Regions from separate parts of the Staphylococcus sp. CoH_129_LAB_1 genome, predicted to be linked through region 1. Evidence: riboswitches for the same ligand, from Rfam matches in the RefSeq annotation. Region 1 holds a riboswitch; each other region holds the start of a gene.
What was found. A riboswitch is a leader RNA that binds a small molecule or an ion and turns the genes downstream of it on or off. The one in region 1 is predicted to bind thiamine pyrophosphate.
Positions count from the first base shown of each region.

Region 2: another riboswitch for thiamine pyrophosphate. It lies ahead of AC2FB1_RS01825 (thiamine phosphate synthase); the one in region 1 lies ahead of tenA (thiaminase II).
Region 3: another riboswitch for thiamine pyrophosphate. It lies ahead of AC2FB1_RS09440 (ABC transporter substrate-binding protein); the one in region 1 lies ahead of tenA (thiaminase II).

Region 1 covers NZ_JBXWKZ010000012.1:30,373-38,144, reverse strand. Annotated here, with positions in the region: gene thiM (hydroxyethylthiazole kinase) at 1-328, opposite strand, end outside; gene thiD (bifunctional hydroxymethylpyrimidine kinase/phosphomethylpyrimidine kinase) at 321-1,142, opposite strand; gene tenA (thiaminase II) at 1,135-1,824, opposite strand; TPP riboswitch at 1,900-2,002, opposite strand; gene AC2FB1_RS05260 (transglycosylase family protein) at 2,642-3,388, opposite strand; gene AC2FB1_RS05255 (single-stranded DNA-binding protein) at 3,789-4,184, opposite strand; gene AC2FB1_RS05250 (YwpF-like family protein) at 4,378-4,818, shown strand; gene fabZ (3-hydroxyacyl-ACP dehydratase FabZ) at 4,868-5,305, opposite strand; gene murA (UDP-N-acetylglucosamine 1-carboxyvinyltransferase) at 5,333-6,598, opposite strand; gene AC2FB1_RS05235 (DUF1146 family protein) at 6,705-6,935, opposite strand; gene AC2FB1_RS05230 (F0F1 ATP synthase subunit epsilon) at 7,245-7,646, opposite strand; gene atpD (F0F1 ATP synthase subunit beta) at 7,668-7,772, opposite strand, start outside.
Region 2 covers NZ_JBXWKZ010000003.1:43,271-51,042, reverse strand. Annotated here, with positions in the region: gene AC2FB1_RS01840 (FUSC family protein) at 1-1,540, opposite strand, end outside; gene AC2FB1_RS01835 (putative quinol monooxygenase) at 1,632-1,916, opposite strand; gene AC2FB1_RS01830 (pyruvate MFS transporter) at 2,094-3,374, opposite strand; TPP riboswitch at 3,722-3,831, shown strand; gene AC2FB1_RS01825 (thiamine phosphate synthase) at 3,900-4,490, shown strand; gene thiO (glycine oxidase ThiO) at 4,483-5,598, shown strand; gene thiS (sulfur carrier protein ThiS) at 5,582-5,782, shown strand; gene AC2FB1_RS01810 (thiazole synthase) at 5,784-6,551, shown strand; gene AC2FB1_RS01805 (HesA/MoeB/ThiF family protein) at 6,551-7,549, shown strand; gene uptA (undecaprenyl phosphate transporter UptA) at 7,664-7,772, shown strand, end outside.
Region 3 covers NZ_JBXWKZ010000033.1:10,226-17,997, forward strand. Annotated here, with positions in the region: gene AC2FB1_RS09420 (FAD-dependent oxidoreductase) at 49-1,413, opposite strand; gene AC2FB1_RS09425 (hypothetical protein) at 1,714-1,986, shown strand; gene AC2FB1_RS09430 (DUF5079 family protein) at 2,418-3,047, opposite strand; gene AC2FB1_RS09435 (hypothetical protein) at 3,414-3,677, shown strand; gene AC2FB1_RS09440 (ABC transporter substrate-binding protein) at 3,926-4,837, opposite strand; TPP riboswitch at 4,898-4,999, opposite strand; partial or broken gene AC2FB1_RS09445 (hypothetical protein) at 5,323-5,406, opposite strand; gene AC2FB1_RS09450 (PTS sugar transporter subunit IIC) at 5,366-6,367, shown strand; gene argF (ornithine carbamoyltransferase) at 6,526-7,524, shown strand; gene arcC (carbamate kinase) at 7,545-7,772, shown strand, end outside.

The DNA.
Region 1 (7,772 bases):
TTATTTCAGAAAGAAAAGTTTCACAAAATTGTTTACGATATGTTGATGCACCTACTGCAACTGGATCAAATACAATGGGTGTACCTTGTCTATTAGCAATTTTTCCGATTCTTAAAATATCTTTTTCATTTACTTTAGTTAATGTCCCAATATTTATAAGTAGTGCCCCTGCTACTTTATAGAACTCTTCTGCTTCTTCTGGAGCTTCACTCATTGCTGGACTTGCACCAATACTCAAGAGTCCATTCGCAGTGAAATTTTTAACTACATCATTGGTATAACAGACTACTAGTGGATTCTCTTGTCTTATCTTTTCTAAACTATTCATCGTCTAAACCAACTTTCTTCATATAAGCGAAATGGTTTACCGGACCACGTCCTTGACCGATTTCAGGTGTATGTTCAATACTTAATGAAATAAATTTTTTAGCTTTTTTTACAGCTTCATAAATTGTTTTGCCTTTAGCGAGTTCGGCTGTGATAACAGCTGAGAATGTGCAACCTGTACCATGAGTATGTGGCGTATTAAATCGCTTCTCTTCAAATGTATAGACATCATCTTTAGTAAATAAAAAGTCTTTAGCATTTTTTAAATCAGCAGAATGACCACCTTTAATGACGACACCTTTGCTTCCTATTTCATTTATAAATATGTGACCTGCTTTACGAATATTTTTTTCAGTATCAATTTTCAAACCAGTAATTTCTTCAGCTTCAGGAATGTTAGGAGTAACGACATCAGCTAATGGTAAGAGCGTTTCCTGAAGATGTTTTTTTGTTTCATCATCCATTAAGGAATCGCCACTTTTAGCTAGCATAACTGGATCGATAACATAGGGAATATCGCTATGCTTTTTTAAATACGTTTGAATCAGTTCCATCGTTTCATGTGTAGCAATCATTCCAGTCTTAATTGCATGAGGTAATTCATCATCAAATACACTATCTAATTGTTCTTTAACCCAACTAGTTTCTAGATTATGAATATGTTGAACTCCTTTAGTATTTTGAGCCACAATACTTGTAATAGTAGCCATTCCATATACTCCACAAGCATGGAATGATTTTAAATCTGCCATAACTCCAGCACCACCGGAAGGATCAGTACCGGCAATTGTTAATGCAATCTTAGGTTTATTCATGATTTTTTCCTCCAAAATCCCATTTCTCATCAATATAGGCCATATTAAAGAAATGACGTTCGTGGATAGTACTTTGTAAAAACGCTTCTTTAATTTCTCTTTTTTCATTTTCAGTACAATGTTCCGTTAGTTCATTTAATAAACGATCAAACACTTCAATTAAAGGAGCCATTTCTGTACTATAAAAATCAAACCACTTAGCAGTAAGTGCATCTCTATTAAGGTTTGAATCTTCTAGACCCCATTTGGCAATGACTTCATATACATAAGGACATGGTGCCATTGCAGCAATAGTATATGCAGCATTTTCATGTGTATACGCATGATAATACATATGTTTAATGTAATGATCTCCACTAGGTGGCCATACTTTTTCTTTTACAATTTCTTCATATGATTCATTAATATAGTCAGCTAAAATTTCGTGGGCTTCTACTTCGCCATCTAACATAAATTCAATTTGCTCTACTAAGAATTTTACATCTTTCATACTAGGTGCTTTAGGAATAAGTAAGGCATATAAATTAGTAAATTCTTTTAAATAAGAAGCATCAGCACGTAAGTACTGGCGCACTGCTTGTTTTGATAATTTTCCTTTTAATAAATCTTGAATAAAACCATCATTATAAATTTCCTCAATAATTGGTTTTGACGCTTGTTTTAATTCATCTGAAAAACTCATTAACTATTCCTCCTTAAATAAAAAAACTACATTTCAACGTAGAAATGTAGTCAATATTCAAAAAATAGAATGAGTGAATATGTATTACTACTTTCCTACGTTGGTATTAACCAAATCAGGTTATAAGGGTCTGAATCCTTCATCTCAGCCATATTATAAGGCTCCCCTAGTAGTTTTCAATTAATTTAACCATAACAAAACCATTGTTATAATTCAAATAAAAAAAGATGTGAAATAAAATTAATGAGAGACCGGGACATAATTCCTATCAAAATAGCCAGTAATTGCGTTTATTATAAATTCATTTACTGACTTCTTTATTTACAATACTACGTATTGTTGGCTCGCTTTCTTAGATGACAGCTTCATCCTGTAGTCTTTAGCTTGTCCTGTTCCCACAAGAGTCTCACCAAAATACTTTGTGTTTATATATAATTTTACATTGAAATACTTAAAAAAAAATAAGGCCCTTTCGTATAATTTAATAAATATCAATAAACTAAATTAACAAGGTTCCTTATATATAAAGAATATAACATGACTCAACTCGCTCTACTAATGGCACTCGATATAAGAAGACGAGCAACCCAACGAGTTGAAAATAATCAAAAATTTATAAAAAAGACAAGTTCTATATTATTTCAATAGAATTTATCTTTTTTCACTTATCCAGAAACTTTATGTCCCAAACTTTTATAACTATAATAAACAACGCATGGTACAAAACTCTTTTTAATCAGTCATCGATTGTCAATATATTAAAAAGGCCTGAGACAACTCATAATGTCCCAGGCACTATTAATTTATTTATTAAGTTTTACGCTGTAACCCATTGAGATGGACCTGCAGTATTATAAAGTTTTACTGCCGCAGCATCTTGAACACTTTCAGGTGCTTGTGCTGGTGATACACCTTTATATTGTGCTGGTGCTACTGAATCCCAAGTTGATTGTAAGAATTGATATTTACCTGCTGCACCAGAAGAAGGGTTGATTGCATGAATATCTCCACCTGATTCACGTTGAGCGATTTGTTGTAAATGACTATTTACATTTACTGATGAACCGCTTGTTGATTGTTTAGGTTGATTTGTAGTTGCATTAGCAGGTGCTTGTTGTGTTTGAGTTGCTTGTTTAGTTTGTGTTGTTTTTGGTGCTTGTTGTGTTTGAGCTTCATTTGTATAGTGTTGACTTACATTTGAAGTTGAAGCTGATTGATTTATGTTATTATAATTATTATTTTGGTAAGATACATTTTGTGTTGTTTGAGTAGAAGCTACGTTTTGATTAGTACTATTTTCAGTTAAACCGTTTGATGGATAATATTCCCATTTAAAATATGTTCCATCTGACCAAAAATGATAAGTCTTACCATTTAAATTAAATTGGTAATTATATGATCCTTCTTGAATAGGATGTTGATTTAATGATTGATCGTTAGATTCCGCTAATTGAGCTAATTTTTCTTTATTAATTTGATTTTCACTTGCATCAGCATGACTTACGTTTCCTGCTACTAATCCTAATCCTACTGCTAATGAAGATGCAATAATTGTCTTTTTCATAATAGTAAAATCCTCCTAAGTCATTTGTTTTCTAATTATTTTACGAGTACTACTCTAACATCTAAGAAGGCCTAACAGGTTACAGTGAAATAAAAAAAAACGTGCTTTTTTTACATTAAAATTACATAGATATGTAAATAGTTCTTATTAAATATTTGCTACGAAAACTTTAATAGCAGTATTTATTGTATATATAATAGTAAAATCAATTGTAATGACTTTGTAATATTTCAGAAAATGGACCGTGCTTTTTTAAATTATCTAACGAATTAATTGTAGCTACTGTCTTATAAATTATTAAAAAGGTCGGCATATTTATACCGACCTCTTGAGTATATTTGAGTATAATTGAAAGATTTATATTAATTGGAAAGGGTTGGAGTATTAAAAATAGAGAGCTTTAGTTTATATTAATTAATTCGTGATTATCAAATGGATAAGTGTCTGTAATAAGTGAGCTATCTGAGAGTATTTCTTTATTTAACTTTGGGGACATAAATTTAATTGTTTCAACATATAATTCGGTTACAAAATGAGTTTGATTTTCCTTTTCATATTTACGAGAACGCATTTGACCAGTGATACCTACTAATGACCCTTGAGAAGTATATTTTTCAATATTGGTAGCCATCTTACCGAATGCTTTACAAAATATATAATCACTGGCTATTTCATCATTTTCATCTTTATAATTACGTTCAGTAGCCACACTAAACGTTGCAATCTTCACCTCCTCATTGTCATAAATTTTCGCATTTTTAGTCATACGACCTACGATTACTATCTTATTTAACATGTGTCACCTCCTTATATCGTTATATTAAATAGATTTTAATATAACGTCAAAAAGCTATTTTTTCAGATTTTTTACCTTTTTAGAATTAATATCTGATATATTTAAGAAAAATAGTAAAAAATGAGGAAGCTTATTTAACAAAAAAACGATAATCATATAATTTAAAAATTTTTAAGAGTATGGGTGAAATATTATGAAGACTTTTAAAGCAGTTCGATTTCAAATAGTAAGCGATAGTAATAGGATTTCAGAATTTGAACTTTATGATGGTGTAATTATAAATAAAGAAAATAGTGGTACAGGTTGGCTACTAGAAATTGTCATTTCAGATACGCATTATGATACAATGCAAAAATATTATGAATCACAAACATTATTAGATATAAGAGTAGTGATTACTAGACCTTCGAATGATCCAGCATTATTTGATGCAACAATAAAAAATATTTCTCTATTTGAAGGAAAAATGTCAATTATTTTCGAGTGTCATATTTATACACATCGACAAGTATACGCAGAAACTCTATTAGAACAACTTATTGATGAAGGATTATCAGGAGAAGATTTAAAAACCACATTCAACAGAATGATGCAATCTAAGCCAAAATTAAAAGAAGAAAAATTTGAAAGATAAAAATAGAGTAGTAACGAAATGAGTTATTTCGCTACTACTCTATTTTTAATTAAGCATCTTGAATAGCAAAAGTAAGTTCACAACTACAAGCAAGTTGTCCATCAACAGTAGCTTTTGCTATACCTTTTCCAATAGGACCTTTAATTTTTGTAATTTCAACCTCTAACATTAAAGTATCACCTGGTGTAACTTGCTTTTTAAATCTACATTTATCAATACCTGCAAATAAAGCAATTTTACCTTTATTTTCTTCACTATTTAACATAGCTACTGCACCTGTTTGTGCTAAAGCTTCTGTGATGAGTACACCAGGCATAACTGCATAATCAGGAAAATGTCCTTGGAAAAATGACTCATTACCTGAAACTTGTTTTAAACCTACGCAACGCTTTCCTTCTTCATATTCAACAATACGATCAATAAGTAAAAAAGGTTGTCTATGAGGGATGATTTTTTTTATTTCATTATAATCAAAAACTGTTTCCATAATTATTACCTCAAATCTATTTAAAAATTAATCATTCACTCTTTTAATATCTGCACCAAGTGATTTTAACTTTTCATGGAAATTAACATAACCACGATCTAAGTGTTTAAGTTCTGTCACTTGGGTTGTGCCTTCTGCTACTAAACCAGCCAAAATTAGAGCTGCGGCTGCTCTTAAATCCGTAGCTTTTACTTGAGCACCTTGTAGTTGACTTTTACCTTCTATTTTAGCACTTCTACCTTCTACATTAATATTAGCATTCATTCTTCTAAATTCTGCAACATGCATAAATCTATTTTCAAATACTGTTTCAGTCACTACTTTATGACCTTCAGAGGTTAATAATAATGCCATCATTTGTGATTGCATATCTGTAGGGAAACCTGGATGAGGCAGTGTTTTAATATCTACAGGTTGAAGTTTCTCATTTGTAGTGACATGTACACCTTTCTCATTAAAATCAAGATTAACTCCCATTTCTTCTAATTTATAAATTAAACTTGTCATATGTTCTTTAACAGCGCCTTTTACAAAAACATCACCTCTTGTTATTGCTGCTGCGATAATGAGCGTGCCTGCTTCAATGCGATCAGGTATAATCGAATGTTCAACTCCTACTAATTTTTCAACACCATGGATAGTAATTGTGTCTGTACCAGCGCCAATAACATTACCACCCATTTCATTGATATAATTAGCTAAATCTACAATTTCAGGTTCTTTAGCTACATTTTCGATAACCGTTTTTCCCTGTGCTAAAGAAGCACCCATTATAATATTTTGAGTTGCGCCTACACTCGGGAAATCTAGATGAATATTTGCACCTTTCAATCCATCCTTAGTGCTTGCATATATATTTCCATTCTCTAAATGAATCTCTGCACCTAATGCTTCAAAACCTTTGATGTGTTGTTCAATTGGACGAGCACCAATTGCACAGCCACCTGGTAATGCAACGATTGCATGACCTAAACGTGCTAATAAAGGTCCCATTACTAACACACTTGCTCTCATTTTACTCACATATTCATAAGGCGCCTCTTCATTTAATGTAGCAGAAGCATCAACTATAACTGACCCATTTTTTTTATCATAATTCACTTTAGCATTTAAAGTAGATAAAACATTATTGATAGTAACAACATCACTTAAATCGGGCACATTCGTTAATTTACTTTGCCCTTCAGATGCTAATAACGATGCTGTAAGTATAGGTAATACAGCATTTTTAGCTCCTTCTACTTGAACTTCACCAGTAAGGCGATTGCCTCCATTTATAATTATCTTATCCATATTAATCCTCCACATTAAACTCCTATTTCTTATAACATTTCCCATTTTAAATTACTTATTTAATTAGTATATCTATAATTTTAGTTAATTGGTAGAAATTCATTTTTTAAAATAAATATTTGATTTGTGTAGAATACTGTAATAAGTCAGTGATAAAGTTACTTACTCCAGTACCCATTAAAATGGCTAGGAAAATCATACACACTTGCACTTGTGTTGCATATCCTTTTTTAAAAAATTGATCTAATCTGAGAGAATTTAATGCCCAGTACGCAATACATATACATATTACATGCAAAAATAAATGTATTATTGCAAATTGACCAACATATTCCATTCTTCTCTCTCCTTAAAGATTTCTGTAATATATTGTACATTAAAAAAGTTAAGAATGATACATAAGAACACTGCGAGATTTAATAAAAGTAGCTAAAAATAAAATTTGAAGTCAATATTATTCTAAGTCCTTTTATACATAAAAAAAAGAGCTTGAAACACTAATAATGTCTCAAGCTCTTTTAATATATTAAGATTAATTAACTAAATCATAAACATTTTCATGTCTATGATTTTTTATTAGTCATTATCATTAAAGTGAGACATTATATTTAACATGAACATTGTCTCACATCATTTCATTTATTCGTTAGTTTAATTCAGCTACACGCAGACGGTTTTCCGCTCTAGCTAATGCGCGTTTAGCTCGGTTAATGTCACTGTTATCCTCATCATCTATATGAGACTGCGCTCTTTGGCGAGCCAACTTAGCTCTTTCTACATCGATCTCACTAGCTGTTTCAGCTGTTTGAACAATGACAGATACATTATGTTGTCTAATTTCAACAAAGCCACCACTAACAGCTATATACTCAGTACCATTCTTAAATTTAACTTTAACATGGCCTATCTTTAATGCGGCAACTGTCGGAATATGTCCACTCATGATACCTATTTCCCCCGCAGTAGTTTGAAATACTACGAGTTCAACATCATCTTTTTCGTAGACTGAACCATTAGGAGTGACAATATCAAGATTTACTGTATTCATTATCTTTACCTCCTAATTAGTTTAAACTTCAACACCCATATCTTTAGCTTTAGCAATAACATCATCCATACTTCCAACTAAACGGAATGCATCTTCAGGAATATGGTCATATTTACCATTTAAGAT
Region 2 (7,772 bases), on a different contig from region 1:
CTGTGTCCTGATAGTTATTTTCAGAGAATAAATATTGGAAAATAACAGCTTCTTTTCGTGCCACCTCTGCTATCACTGTAGGTAACATGGTTGAAGCATTTTTTCGGTTAATGACTAAAATGCCAATCACTGCAATTACAATACCAATCAATACATCAACGATACGCGTATACGCAATATCAATTGATAGATTACCAGAGGCTAAACCATTTAACAGGATGACTTGTGTCGTAATAAAAATGACCGCAAAAGCATAATTAGCTGCAACGAATCCTTCTGTCATCATGGCAGATAGACCCATTAATGTGACAGCGACAACTAAATGTGGTTGGAAAAAGAGTATAGCTGACAGTAATAATGTCCCTACAATGGTACCGAGACCACGAGCTAACGAACGGTCTAACATACGAATTGTCGTTAATCCTAACAAGACAGTATGTGCTGATAACGGAATCCAATAGGATCGTTGAATATTGAAAAATAATGAGACAAAAATAGCCACACCCATAATCACTGCATAAGTTAATGTATTACGGAAAATGATTGAATCTAATGTTAAGTTTTGAACAATACGCTTACTATACAAAGGCTTACGAATACTTGCTTCAGATTCAATTTGTTCAGGTTGTAAATGCGCAATTTCATCTATTTTCAGTATATGTTGCATTAAACTTTCAAATGGTTCATCCACATCGACTTTTTTTGTCCATTTTTCTCGTTTTGAAGATAATTTATAGGCATTTCTTGTAATCATATCCATCATTTCAATTAATTCTTGTGGAATAGGACGAATATTTTTTTCATTTAATTCCAATAACTCAGCATAAATTCCTTGTGCTGAGGTGTGAAGAAGTAATAGCTTTTCAAAATGTGAACTCAATTTTTCACTCATTGCTGTAGTTGACGTTATCAATAACTTTTCTGACGTCTTAAATTGTGTGACCGTATCTTGAGAAATTGCTTTAAATTTTTCGGCATCATTGAAGTTATGCATTAAGTTATTAATAATTTTAAAGTCAGCAGTAATCGCTCGATCTTCAGCTTTTTGCTTTTGAAAGAGAATATTTAAAATGACGACTAATGTCGCTAACATTCCTCCAATAAAAATCGCTAAGCCACGAATCGGTGCTTGTTCTGGAGCTTCGGGTAGATTACTCGATAAGCAAAATGTGACTAAAAAGAATGTGGATGATGGCCCTACAATTTTTAATACGTTAAATACGTAAAACGGAATAGCCGTAACAAATAATAATAATACGCCGTATAAGACAGGCTGGCTGACAGTTAAGGTACCAAGTATCATACACACAGTGAATGAAAGTGTACAAATGATAACTGTTCTTAGCATGGATTGTGCAGAACCTTTAAATACATAAGTATGTGCCAAAGTTCCGGTTGCTACGAGCAATCCAAAACTAAAATGCCCTAATAAATGACCTATTAATGCTGGAATAATCATTAATAAGCCTTGGCGTATACCTTTCCAAATATTAATTTTTGACTTATCAAACCTGATTAATGAATTTATGACATGTCCCAATGTTATCGTTCCTTTCTTTATCTATACCATTACATGATAACATGACAGATGCCTTGCCCAAGCAATACTTAGACAAGGCATCTTTTAATTTCTATTTTGTTTCTGCTACATCAATGACAGGTTCTTCAGCTACATATTTTCCAATGTTTTCACTAAATGTTTTAAAGTGATCTGAATGGTTATGTGCTTGAACCGCTTCTTGATCTTTATAATTTTCAACAACAACAAAGGTATTATGTTCAGTTACATCTTCATAATGTGAATAAAATGTATTACCAGGTTCTTGACGTGAACTTTGAACTAATTTATTCATTAAATCTAAATAATCTTCACGAACGTCTTCTTTGATTTTAAGTTTTGCATTAATAATAATCATATAATCACCTTCCAAATATTATTATAACGTTTTACCCGGCTATGATAAAAAGAAAACGATAGTAAGAAGAGAGGCCGCATTTATTTTTAATTCAGTCATCGACAGTCAATATATTAAAAATGCCTGAGACAACTGATGATGTCCCAGGCTTTCACTTTTGTGGATAATGTGTAAATATTATTTAATATGTTTACTTTCGTCTTTAATTAATGGTTTGTCTGGTGTAACGAAGAACCATAATACGGCTGCAATCACCGCTGGAATAATTAATAATTGGAATGTCATTGTCCAGCCAAGTGATGATACTAATGCACCTGCTAAAAACGGACTGATTAACGCACCAATATTTCCCCATAAGTTCATCCAACCAGATACTGTACCAGCAAAGTTACGTCCAATATCATTTGCTGCTGCCCAACTCATTCCCATTGAAATACCCATACCACCTAAGCCAAGTGATAACCAGAAAATGGTTACATATAAGCTTTCTGTATGAACTGCAAAGAAAATTGAGATAGCAAATACGATAAAGCCAACAATTGCAATTAATCCTCTCGCTACAAAACGACTTTGGCCACTACGTAAAATTTTATCTGAAATCGCACCCGCAGATAAAATTAAAATAAACATAATAAACCATGGTAAAGCGCTAATTGTCATATCTTTAAATTGTACATGATATTGTTCAGTTAAATAAGTAGGTAACCAAATTAAGAATAAAGCGATAACGAACTGAACAACGAAATATTGTCCTGCAATTGCGTAGAAACTCACGCGTTTGAAAAATTGATTCCAAGGTGCTACGGATTTAGTTGTTTCTACTAAATCACGATGTTGCATGATATACTGTTTTTCTGCATCATTGACCATGCGATGTTGCTCAGGTAAATCTTTTGCAATAATTGCCCAAAGTGCTGCAATCACAATACCAACTGCACCGAAAATATAGAATACTGCTTGCCAGTTAAATGCATTAACAATTGCGATGGTAATTACTGGTGCTAATACTGGACCGAAATATGATCCTGCTAACAACGCACTCGATGCTCTCCCTTTTTCGTCCTTAGCAAACCAAGTTGAATTGAATACTGCATTAGATGGATACATTGGCGCTTCTCCGACACCAAATAAGAAACGTACTAAATATAATAGACCATGATGTTTAATCATTCCCGTTAAAATTGTAAATGCACTCCACCATAATAATGCAATTGAAATCATCTTACGTGGACCAAATTTCTCTGCTAACATACCTGAAGGTACTTGCATCAATGCATAACCTAGTGAGAAGAATGAAGCTAATAAACCAAATTGTTGCTTTGTCATGTGAAGATCTTCCATCATTTGAGGTGCGATAAATGAGATATTAGATCTATCCATATATGCAATTACCCCAATAATAAAAAATGCGAGAGCGAAATACCAACGAACATTACTTTTCTTTTGTCTTTGTACCATAATTATTTTTCCTGCTTCCCTTTAAAGTTGTGTTGATTCTACTTACAAGTTGAAAATGAAAACTCCCAATCATGTCGTTCCCTTTTATTTTTAACCGCCTTTCGAGCCCCTTCTCATAGGCTTTCTGATATATTTTTTATAATATTAACAGTTTTTGTAAACGTTTACAATTACTTTTTTTAATATTTTTCATTTAATTTATAAATAGCTATATAAAAAGCGGTATGTGTTATGAAAAGTATATTGCTATAAATCTAATCTTTTTTGTAATTGAACTCTATTAGAAAAGGTTGTAGAATAAAAATGAAGCAAAAATGCTAATGTTTATTTTAAAAACAACCGAATAAACAATCCACTGGAAGTGCCTTTGTTTAAGGCTGAGAGTAAAGAACGAACTTTATAATTCCTGGAACCTGATCCAGTTTGTACTGGCGTAGGAAAGTGGCGACTAGGATATCGTAAAGTTAAGCAAAACGCTATTTCCCTACGACAGGGACATAGCGTTTTTTTGTTTAATAAGGAGTGATGTTCATTTTTATAGCGATTACGAAATATAAAGAGTTAACCAATGATGATTTACAACATTTTCTTGATATCTCAGATGGAATAGATGGGTTATTGTTTCGCACTCCCATGACACCAAGTGACTTATCTTCATTTTTAAAATCACTTATAGAACAAGGATTTCCTAAATCAAAAATCATTATTCATAGTGATATTCACTTGTTAGAACAACTTCACCTCTCTAGAATTCATTTTCGAGAAATGGATGACGATGCATTTAACTATAAATCTATTCATCCAAATATTGAGGTCAGTATGTCTACACATTCATTTGACTCTGTTAAAGCAGCTTATGAACACGATCTTGATTATGTCTTTTTCGGACACATTTTTAAGACGTCTTCAAAACCTAATCAATTGCCTCGATCAAAAGCAGAGATTCAACGTGTGTTAGAGATTCCTATTCCAATTTATGCCATTGGAGGTATCACTGAAAAAACGATTCCTCAATTACCTCAAGGGTTTAAAGGAATTTGTGCAATTTCTTTCTTTATGAACGCATCTTTACAACAAATTGAACTGTTGAGAAAGGAGTGGTTGAAAGATGCATGATGTTTTAATCATAGGTTCTGGTGTCATTGGCATGTCTATTGCACGCCAATTAAGTCAATCTCACCTTGACATTGCACTTATCGATCGTGACGTACCAGGTAAACACGCGTCATATAAAGCAGGTGGTATGTTAGGTGCTCAAAATGAATTTACTGAAGATACTGATTTATTTAGATTAGCGCTTGAATCAAGAAGTCTCTTTCCTCAATTATGCCAAGATTTAGAAGACGAAACCGGCATCGATATTCAGTTTCAAAATTCTGGCTTAATTAAAGTGGCTAATCGTCCTGAAGATGTTGAAAGTTTAGAGAAGCAATATCAATTTTTAAGTTCACTAGATTCTAGCGTAATTATCCTTTCTGATAATGAGCTTGCCCGTTTAACGCATGGTACAGTGATATCAAGCGAAATGGCTATTTACATTCCAAATGATGGTCAAATTAATGCAAATCACTATACTAAAGCTTTATTTACATCTTTAAAGCAACGTCAAATTAAGCGATATGTCAATACAGAGGTACAATCTGTTCAGCGCCAAAATGGGTACTACGATGTTGAAACGTCACAAGGCACATTACAAGCTAAGAAAGTCATTGTGGCAGCAGGCGCATGGACATCTAAATTATTAACTCAATACTCACTACCTAGAGATGTCGTCGGTGTAAAAGGTGAAGTCTTACTTATTGAAAATGACCATTTGGATTTAAAAGAAACCGTATTTATGACCAATGGCTGTTACATCGTACCAAAGTATCCAAATCGTTTCTTAATTGGTGCCACAAGTGAATTTGATAACTATTCAGTTGGTAATACAGACGATGGTATCTCTTGGTTACACCACTGTGCAAATGAACGTATACCAGAACTTGCACACGGCAAAGTCATTAAACAGTGGTCTGGCGTACGTCCATATACTGAAGGAGAAATACCGATAATGGACCGTATTGATGAAGATTTATATGTGATTTCTGGTCATTATCGTAACGGTATTTTACTTTCACCTATTATTGGTCGTGATATCGCCAATTGGATACTCACCGGTGTTAAGCCACGTCGGTATGACTCATTCAGTGTTTCAAGGAGGTTAGATCATGAAGTGTATCATTAACGGTGACACGTTTAACTTTGATTCAGAACAATCTATTACATCTGTACTTGAATCTCTTGAATTAGATCCTAAACGTGTCATTGTCGAACATAATAAAACTTTAATTAAACAAGAAGACTACGATCAACATACAGTACGTGAAGATGATCGATTAGAATTATTAGAATTTGTTGGAGGCGGATAAAATGTTTAAAATTGGACCATTAGAAATTAAATCTCGTTTATTATTAGGTACAGGTAAATTTGAAGATGAAGCTACACAAACAAAGGCGATTGAAGCAGCAGAGGCCAATGTGCTGACTTTTGCCGTAAGACGTATGAATTTATATGATAAAAACTTGCCTAATCCATTAGCAAATATTAATCTTAAAGACTTTATTACTTTTCCAAATACAGCTGGCGCCAAAACTGCTGAAGAAGCGATTCGCATCGCTGAAATTGCAAAACATGCTGGAGTATGTGACATGATTAAAGTCGAAGTGATTGGCGACGATGAAACATTGCTACCTGATCCATTTGAAACATATGAAGCATGTAAAGTGTTATTAGACAAAGGCTACATTGTATGTCCTTATGTTTCTAACGATGTAGTTTTAGCGAAACGTTTAGAAGAATTAGGCGTACACGCTGTCATGCCACTCGCATCTCCAATTGGAACTGGACGTGGCATTAACAATCCACTTAATTTAAGTTATATTATTAAAAATTCAAACGTTCCAGTTATTGTTGATGCAGGTATTGGTTCTCCAAAAGATGCATGTCATGCGATGGAATTAGGTGCAGATGCTATTCTGTTAAATACTGCTGTGTCAGGTGCCAAAGATCCAGTCAAAATGGCTGAAGCAATGAAACTCGGTATTAATGCCGGTCGTTTATCTTATGAAGCAGGACGTATTCCAGTAAAATATACTGCACAGGCTTCAAGTCCTACTGAAGGCTTAGGATTTTTATAATGCAACGTTATCATCGTCAATTGCGTTATCATGCTTTTGGAGAAGATGGCCAAACTGCCCTATCCAACGCAAAGATTTTAATACTTGGTGCAGGAGCATTAGGAAGTCATGTGGCGGAAATTTTAGCCCGTATGGGCGCGCATCATTTGGCAATTGTTGATATGGATATCGTTGATTTATCCAACTTACATCGTCAAGCTCTTTATACCGAAGAAGATGCGAACCATATGAGTCCTAAAGTTCATGCCATTAAACAACAGATTGCACACATTAATTCAAATGTAGACGTGAGAACGTATTATCAAGAAATTGATTCTACAAATATTGAGGACATTTTAAAAGAGGCCAATCCCGATATCGTCATTGATGGAATGGATCATTTCAAGATTCGTTACCTTATTAATGAAGCTTGTCATAAACATCATATTCCATGGGTATATGGCGCTGCAGTAGGCAGTAAAGGTACCGTTTATGGCATCGATTTTAAAGGACCTTGTTTGAAATGTTTATTAAAACAAATTCCAACCAGTGCAGAGAGTTGTGCTATTAATGGCGTATTACCGCCTGTGATTACACAGGTAGCAAGCTATGAGGTCACAGAAGCGATTCGTTATTTATCTGGTCATGGATTTTCTCATAAGTTAATTACTCTTGATACATTTAATATCGATTATAAAGCGATGAACGTCGATATCTTGAAAGATAATGGCTGTGAGGTATGTGGAAAAGGTCATTATGAATTATTAGAAACGAAACAACAACAGAATATTGAAAGTTTATGTGGAAAGACCTACCTATTCAGATATCAACCTACTGCGTTCGACTACGCTGAACATTTCCCGGGCGATATCGTAAAGTCAACTACATTTGCAAAGTTGATTAAAGACGGTAATTACGAGATTACCTTATTTAAAGATGGTAGAATGAATGTCTATGGCATTGAAGATGATGATGAAGCAGAACATTTGTATCATCAATATTTAAAATCCTTAAAATAGGTTGCATAATTCATATACTGTTATAACAAGCAATTCATAGTAAATTCTTATATAATGAACTTACTATGAATTTTTTATTCGAGTAAATTTTTTCGAAGGATGTTTAACTTTATAATGGAACAAATAATTACCAACTTTATAGGACAATGGGGTTACGCAGCCATTTTTATTCTTATTTTATTAGAAAATGTCTTACCTGTTGTTCCTTCTGAAATTATATTAA
Region 3 (7,772 bases), on a different contig from region 1:
GGTGCGTCTCTTCTCGAGGAGAGACGCACCTTTTTTATCTGTAAGGGTTTAGAAGAGTTGTTTGTCTTTAGGGAAGACATCGTCGCCTAGTGCGCGTTGTGCTAGGATGTTCAAGTAGTTCCATGGACGGTTAAAGTCTGGTTGGAAGAAGAAGTCGACTAATGCAAGTTCTTCTAATGTCCAGCCTGCATTGACTGCAACCGATAGTGTGTTGATAGACTCTACTAAGTCTTCCGTACTCATAATTTGTCCGCCTAGAATGCGATGTGTATCTTCATCGAACATGATTTTAAGGTGAACTGTTGTATCGTCTTGACGGAATTTAGGACGCACAGGTACTTCGATATATTTTGCTCCTAAGTTGCCGTCGTAACTGTCTTTTTCTGTTTCATGTACGCCTGTTTGACCGAATTTGTAATCGAATAAAGAAAGACCAGATGTGCCTGACACGCGTGGCATCTTCATGTCTTTGCCTGCCATGTTGCGTGCTGCTACGTAACCTTGACGACGAGAGTTAGTTGCAAGTGCAATATAGCGGTCTTCGTTGATAGGCGCGAATGGAATAAGCGTTGCGTCGCCACTTGCATAAACGTCTTTTTCTGATGTTTCTAAGCGGTTGTTGATTTTGATAATGCCTTTTTTGCCGAGTTCAACTTTGCCATCTAACCATTCTGTTGCAGGTTTAACGCCGACAGCAAATAATACTGTATCTGCTTCGTATTCACCGTCATCTGTGACTACGGCTGTAACATTGTTGTTATCGTCTGCTTTCAAGGCTTTAACGCTCGCATTTCCTTTGAATTTTAAGCCGTGTTCGGCAATGTTTTTCTCTAAAATATCTGTAAATTCTTTATCTAAATAAGTGTTGATAATACGATCGTGGTCATCCATAAGTGTTGTATCGATGCCGGCTTTGGTAAAGGCTTCGGCTGCTTCGATACCGATATAACCGCCGCCGACTACAATGGCTTTCTTCGCATGTTGCATGCGTTCTTTGATTTTGCCAGCCCAATCTTCACCACGCATAAATAAGACATTATTGTAATCGTTGATGCCATTAATTGGTAGTTCGTTTGGTACAGCCCCTGGGCTTAAGAATAATTTATCGTAAGAGACTTCTGAAGTGTTGCCATCTTTTTTAATAGTCACGGTTTTATTTTGGGTATTTAAATCCGTCACCGTTGTTTGAAGATGCAAGTTCACGCCTTGTTCTTTTAATGATTCTGCATCTGCATAATGCAAGGATTGTAATGATGGTGCAACATCTTCTAAATAACTTTGAATACCGCAAGATAAGAATGAAGGTGCCTCGGCACTTTCAAATACTTCGATTTCCGCCTCTGGATCTGATATTAATAATGTTTCGATTGCAGCATAGCCTGCATGTGATGTTCCGACTACTACGTATTTCATAATAGTGAAGTCCTCCTTTGGTTGAGCATTTCCGCTCTTCTTTATCTATTTTAAAAGTTGATTTAATTTTCTTCACATTTGTATTTACCCTTCAGAAGGCGTTTTATTCAATAGAGTAGGGTAATATGGGCAGTGTTAATAAAATTGTTATAATTGCGGTCATTTTGGGACATTTGCTATTTATTTTACTAACAGAATAAATATACAATATACTAAAGAATGAAAACAAATGAAAACGTGTCAAATCAACGTTTAATCCTCTGTTTATAGTTAACATAAATGTAGGGGGCTAATAGATAAATGATAACTTTTATATACCAACTTATTTTATTTTTTATAATTATAGGAACGTATGCTTTAATGCGTGGAGAATATATGGGTATTGAATGGAATTTTTTATTATCTATGTATGGCATGTTCGTTGGATACTTGGTAATGTTCTATTTTTCGGTTTATACTAATACTGACTTTAGTAGAAGAACAATAAAAATAATAGCAACAATTAGTATTATTTTAATGACTATCATCTTAGTTATTTTAGGACATTTGCTGTTTATTTTACTAACAGAATAAATATACAAAGCGAGAATATTCTTCTTAATATAGCTAATACAGATAAGATTAATCAAATAACAACTAACAATTTTACTTTATTATTCTGATCACTTATTTGAGAACTGGGTGTTTTTTTAATGAAGAAAATTAAGTTTTATAAAACAGCATGATATTTTAGGTACTATACTTTATATAATAATTATGCTAATAAGCGCAGTAGTGATATACAATGTTCATTTATACTTTTAAAAAAAATTAAAAAAATAATTCATGGAGAATGTTCTTTTTTGTTAAATTTATACCATTGTATAAATATCATTTGAAATAAAAAATGCTTGAATTCTTATCATCGTCTCTTTCCAATAATATGGATGAATAGAAAATTCCATTTTGCTATACGAGACCTTATCAATACGTCTATTTTCATTATTACTTTCTTGTTATTGTTTTTATTTGGTTTTTGTCTCTGTGTACACGCGACCATACAGTAAATAATAACTAGTTACTAAAAAATTGCAGGCAAAAATATACAATATTGACATTAAAAATACAAAATGGGAATCGGCTATGTTTGGAATTATTATATATTCTATAATTTTTTGTATATATATCAACGAAGCAATAGCCTTCAAAATAATAATGACTATTCTTTTATCATATTTTAACCACTTGGGAGAGAATCTCATTAGTAATACACTTAATATATGCATAGTTGAACAAACAAGTAATGTTATAAAACCGATATACCAATATTTATCTAAATAATATTGATGTTCAGCGGCTACAAAAAAATATAAATTATAAAAAGTTAGATATGAGACATAGAGACTTAATATATTTACTATTAAATATCGCTTCGCTTTATTTATGGGATTATCAATTTTCTTTTCAAAAAATTGGAATAGTCCAAGCAAATTAACAACAAATGCAAGACCTGTAGTAATGATTAGATAATTAGGTGTTCTTTCAAGTGTAAGATCAAATTGATATTGTATATATGAGAAAAATATAAACAATAATGAGAATATATTTATTACTTGTATTGCTGGTTTTCTTAAACGATTTAATGATTCTTCCAATTTATTCAGCCACCTTTATGAAAATATTGAACTGATTGATGTCCCAAAATGTTTTACATTATTATGCTATCAGACACTAAATTTTTGAAACTCTTCTATATATCAAAATTTCTTATAACACTCATTTTTTTCATTAGCTTTATCCTTAACAATATCACTAGCAGATTTACCTCTGAAAAATTTCTATTCAGATAAGAGTAATATACCTGTACGACTACTAAATCTAATCCCGCTCCTATTGGTCTACCAATACTTGCTCCTATAGAAGTTGAGAACTATGTTGATACATTTGAGAACCTTTTAATTAATATATGTAACCTTTTGATAATATGAATTTATGAATAATAAAAAAGGAGAGTTTTAGATATGAAGCAATATATGTTATCAAAAGTATTGTTAAGTGTATCTATTGTAACAGAGTCTGTTGTAGCTCCAATAGTAGTATCTAATGCTAATCAAATTCATGCAGCTGACAAACAAGATGGTATTAGTAACTTAAATCCAAAAAATAAAAGTGTTCTACATTTATCTATTACCGATAGTAATATTACTTGTAAAATAGATGATAATGAAATTTTAACATTATCAGATGGTAAGACGACAAAACAAATTGGGATAAATGTGCTTTAGGTACAGCTGCTGATGCTGTTATTGACGGCATATCTGGTGGCGCTACTGGTGCTATAGCTTCATGTTTCTAAACATGTTCTTTCTCAATTAAGGAAAAATGAAGGAGTTCAGTCAATGCAAAGATTGGGTGGCGGCAATGCTAAAAATGAAGAAATATATTTAGATATTGAAGAGTATGGCAATATTTTAGAAGTAAAAGAGTCTCTTACAATTTAAAAATTGTAGAGACTCTGAATGTAAACTTGAGATTAGTTAGCATATCTACTAAATAGTAATTGATTTGTAAAATATTCTTTAGGTTCAATTGTTTGTTTAATTTTACCTGTTTCTTTTAACCATAATTGTAAATCATTGTAAAAGTCAGAACTCATTGATAAATCGTTAGTGAAACATTTAGCGGTTGCTTGTATTGTAGATTTATTTAAATCATCGCTTACATCTGTATTTGTATATGAAGAGTAGATATGAATTGCCTCTTCAAGATTAGTTTTAATGTATTGAATTGCTTTTTGTATAACTTTAATAAATGTTTTGATTTTTTCTTCTTCAGAGTGTAACTTATCAGGGGTAGTGATAAAAATTAATTGGCAAAAGTCAGGAACATTGTAATCTTTTAATGCGAAATAATCGACATTTAATCCTTTACTTTTGGCTTCTAAAATTTCAAAATTTTCAAAGATAAGTGTTGCGGCATCTGCTTTATCATTTAATAATGCATCAGTATGATAAAAACTATTATTTACTGGTATAATATCACCATCTGTATATTGAGCACCATCAGTTTCAATCATGGTTTTTGCAATAGCAATACCACCAAGACCTGGAGCTCCTGGGTACTGGAGACGTTTGCCAATTAAATCTTTTGGTGTTTTAATACCTTTATCTTTTTTATACATTATACCGCCATTGGTATGTAAGAATCTTGCAAAGCCTACAACATTTTGGTTAGATGCTTTATCTTCTACTAAATGGATAGGTTCTGTAATTGCGATATCCATTGTACCTTTTTCGATTTCATCTAAAGCATCAAAATGTTCTTCAGGTTCAATCATCTCAATCTCTAAATTTTGTTCCTTAAACCATCCTTTTTCTATACCTAAAATTAATGGCATGTGATCAGGATTTAAAAACCATTCTAAACCAACTCTTAATTTCTCCATAAAAAAATCCTCCAATAACTCAATTTTCTACGCAAAAAAGTGAATACTGAAAGACGTCAAGTAATATGTAAGTCACTTTCCTACGATGGTACTAACCAACAGGTTTAAGGGTTGAAAGTAAGTACTTTCTCTCAGCAATCAATCGCACCCCTAGTGAATATGTTGTTATATACATTTAACATAACATATATTCTAGGTTAATTAAATCTGATATTTTGTTTACATTTACTTTATCAGGTTATTTCATTTGTATATTTATATCATTTTATCAATCATTTCATAATGTGTAAGATAGATATATTTTGAAGTAATTAAGTAAAAAATAAACAAATTTTTCAATTTAATTTAAAAATTTAAAAAATTCCGTGAAATATATTTCGTTTTTTAGTAAACTGTCTACTAAGGAAGAAAGTAAGTAGTGAGATATTGTCTGATTTGAAGCCATACCTCACGTCTAAATTAAAAATAAGGGGATGACAGTAGATTATGGATTTACTAATTGGCACGTTGTTTTTAGTTTTAGTCTTAGTGATTTTTACGTTATTTACATATAAAGCACCTAGTGGTATGCGTGCGATGGGAGCTTTAGCCAACGCAGCTATTGCGACATTTTTAGTAGAAGCTTTTAACAAATATGTAGGTGGAGAAGTATTTGGTATTAAATTTTTAGAACAACTAGGTGACGCTGCGGGAGGTCTAGGTGGTGTCGCTGCTGCTGGGTTAACTGCCTTGGCTATTGGTGTTTCACCTGTGTATGCATTAGTTATTGGAGCTGCTTGTGGTGGTTTAGACTTACTTCCAGGCTTCTTTGCTGGGTATATTGTAGGTTATCTTATGAAATATACAGAAAAATATGTTCCAGATGGTGTAGATCTTATTGGTTCAATCGTTCTTCTTGCACCACTGGCACGTTTAATTGCGACGGGTTTAACGCCAGTAGTGAATAATACATTACTAAAAATTGGTGACATTATTAAAAGTAGTACGGACACAAATCCAATTATAATGGGGATTATTCTTGGAGGCATTATTACCGTTGTAGGTACAGCACCGTTAAGTTCAATGGCTTTAACCGCATTACTTGGTTTAACTGGCGTACCAATGGCAATTGGTGCTATGGCTGCATTTAGTTCGGCATTTTTGAATGGTACGCTTTTCCATCGTTTAAAATTAGGCGATCGTAAATCAACAATTTCAGTAAGTATTGAACCGTTATCTCAAGCTGATATTGTCTCTGCTAATCCGATACCAGTGTATGTGACAAACTTTTTTGGAGGAGCTGCTGCAGGTTTAATTATCGCTTTATCTGGTATGATCAATGATGCAACAGGTACAGCGACACCAATTGCAGGATTCTTAGTGATGTTTGGTTTTAATAGTCCAATGAAAGTGATTATCTATGGTGTTGTAATGGCCATTGTAGGTGGTTTAGCAGGCTTCCTTGGTTCTCTTGCATTTAAAAAATATCCAATTGTTACAAAACAAGATATGATAGATCGTGAAGAAAAAAGAAAAGTTAAAACAGCATAAACATGAGTTACTTCTTTGTCAAAATATGGCAAAGAAGTTTTTTTATTATCCATTTTAAATTTATATGTTCTTCTTTTTGTGTAATAATATAATAAAAAGTTACACATTATGTGTATTGGGTTTTAAATGTTAAATTTCTGACAAAGGAGTGGATCAAGATGCAAAATTTAAGAAATAGAAATTTTTTAACATTACTTGATTTTTCAAAAAAAGAAATGGAATTCTTACTTAATCTCTCTGAAGATTTAAAACGTGCAAAATATGCTGGAATTGAACAACAAAGATTAAAAGGAAAAAATATTGCTTTAATTTTTGAAAAAAATTCTACTCGTACACGTTGTGCTTTTGAAACAGCTGCATATGATCAAGGCGCACATGTCACTTATCTTGGACCTACGGGAACGCAAATGGGTGTGAAAGAAACACCTAAAGATACGGCACGTGTTTTAGGCGGTATGTATGACGGTATCGAATATCGTGGCTTCTCTCAACGTACCATCGAGGAATTTGCCGACTATGCAGGTGTTCCTGTTTGGAATGGTTTAACAGATGAAGATCATCCAACACAAGTCCTTGCTGATTTCTTAACTGCAAAAGAGGCGTTAGGTAAGCCGTATGAAGATATTCATTTCACATATGTGGGAGACGGACGAAATAATATGGCCAATGCGTTAATGAAAGGGGCAGCAATTATGGGGATGACGTTTCACCTTATCTGTCCGAAAGAGTTAAGACCTAAAGATGACTTACTAAAAACATGTCAGTCACTGGCAGATAAAAATGGTGGCAAAATCTTAGTGACAGATGATATTGATGAAGGTATAAAAGGGTCAGATGTAATTGCTACGGATGTATGGGTGTCAATGGGAGAACCTGACGACATTTGGGAAGAACGTATTAAGTTATTAGAACCTTATCGTGTAACCAAAGAAATGATTGAAAAAACAGGGAATCCACATACCATTTTTGAACACTGTTTACCTGCTTTCCATAATGCAGAAACAGAAATTGGTAAACAAATTAAAGAAAAATATGGTTTGAATGAAATGGAAGTCACAGATGAGGTCTTTGAAAGTGATCGTTCTGTTGTCTTTCAAGAAGCCGAAAACAGAGCACATACGATTAAAGCAGTAATGGTGGCAACTTTAGGCGAATAGAGAAAAAGGGGGACCTATGGATGTCTAAAATCGTAGTAGCATTGGGTGGTAATGCTTTAGGAGAATCACCGAAAGAACAATTAGAGCTTGTAAAAGGTACAGCTCAATCATTAGTCGGTTTAATCAACAAAGGATATGAAGTGGTCATTAGTCATGGGAATGGACCACAAGTGGGAAGTATTAATTTAGGGTTAAATTATGCAGCGGAACATGAACAAGGCCCGCCTTTCCCATTCCCTGAATGTGGC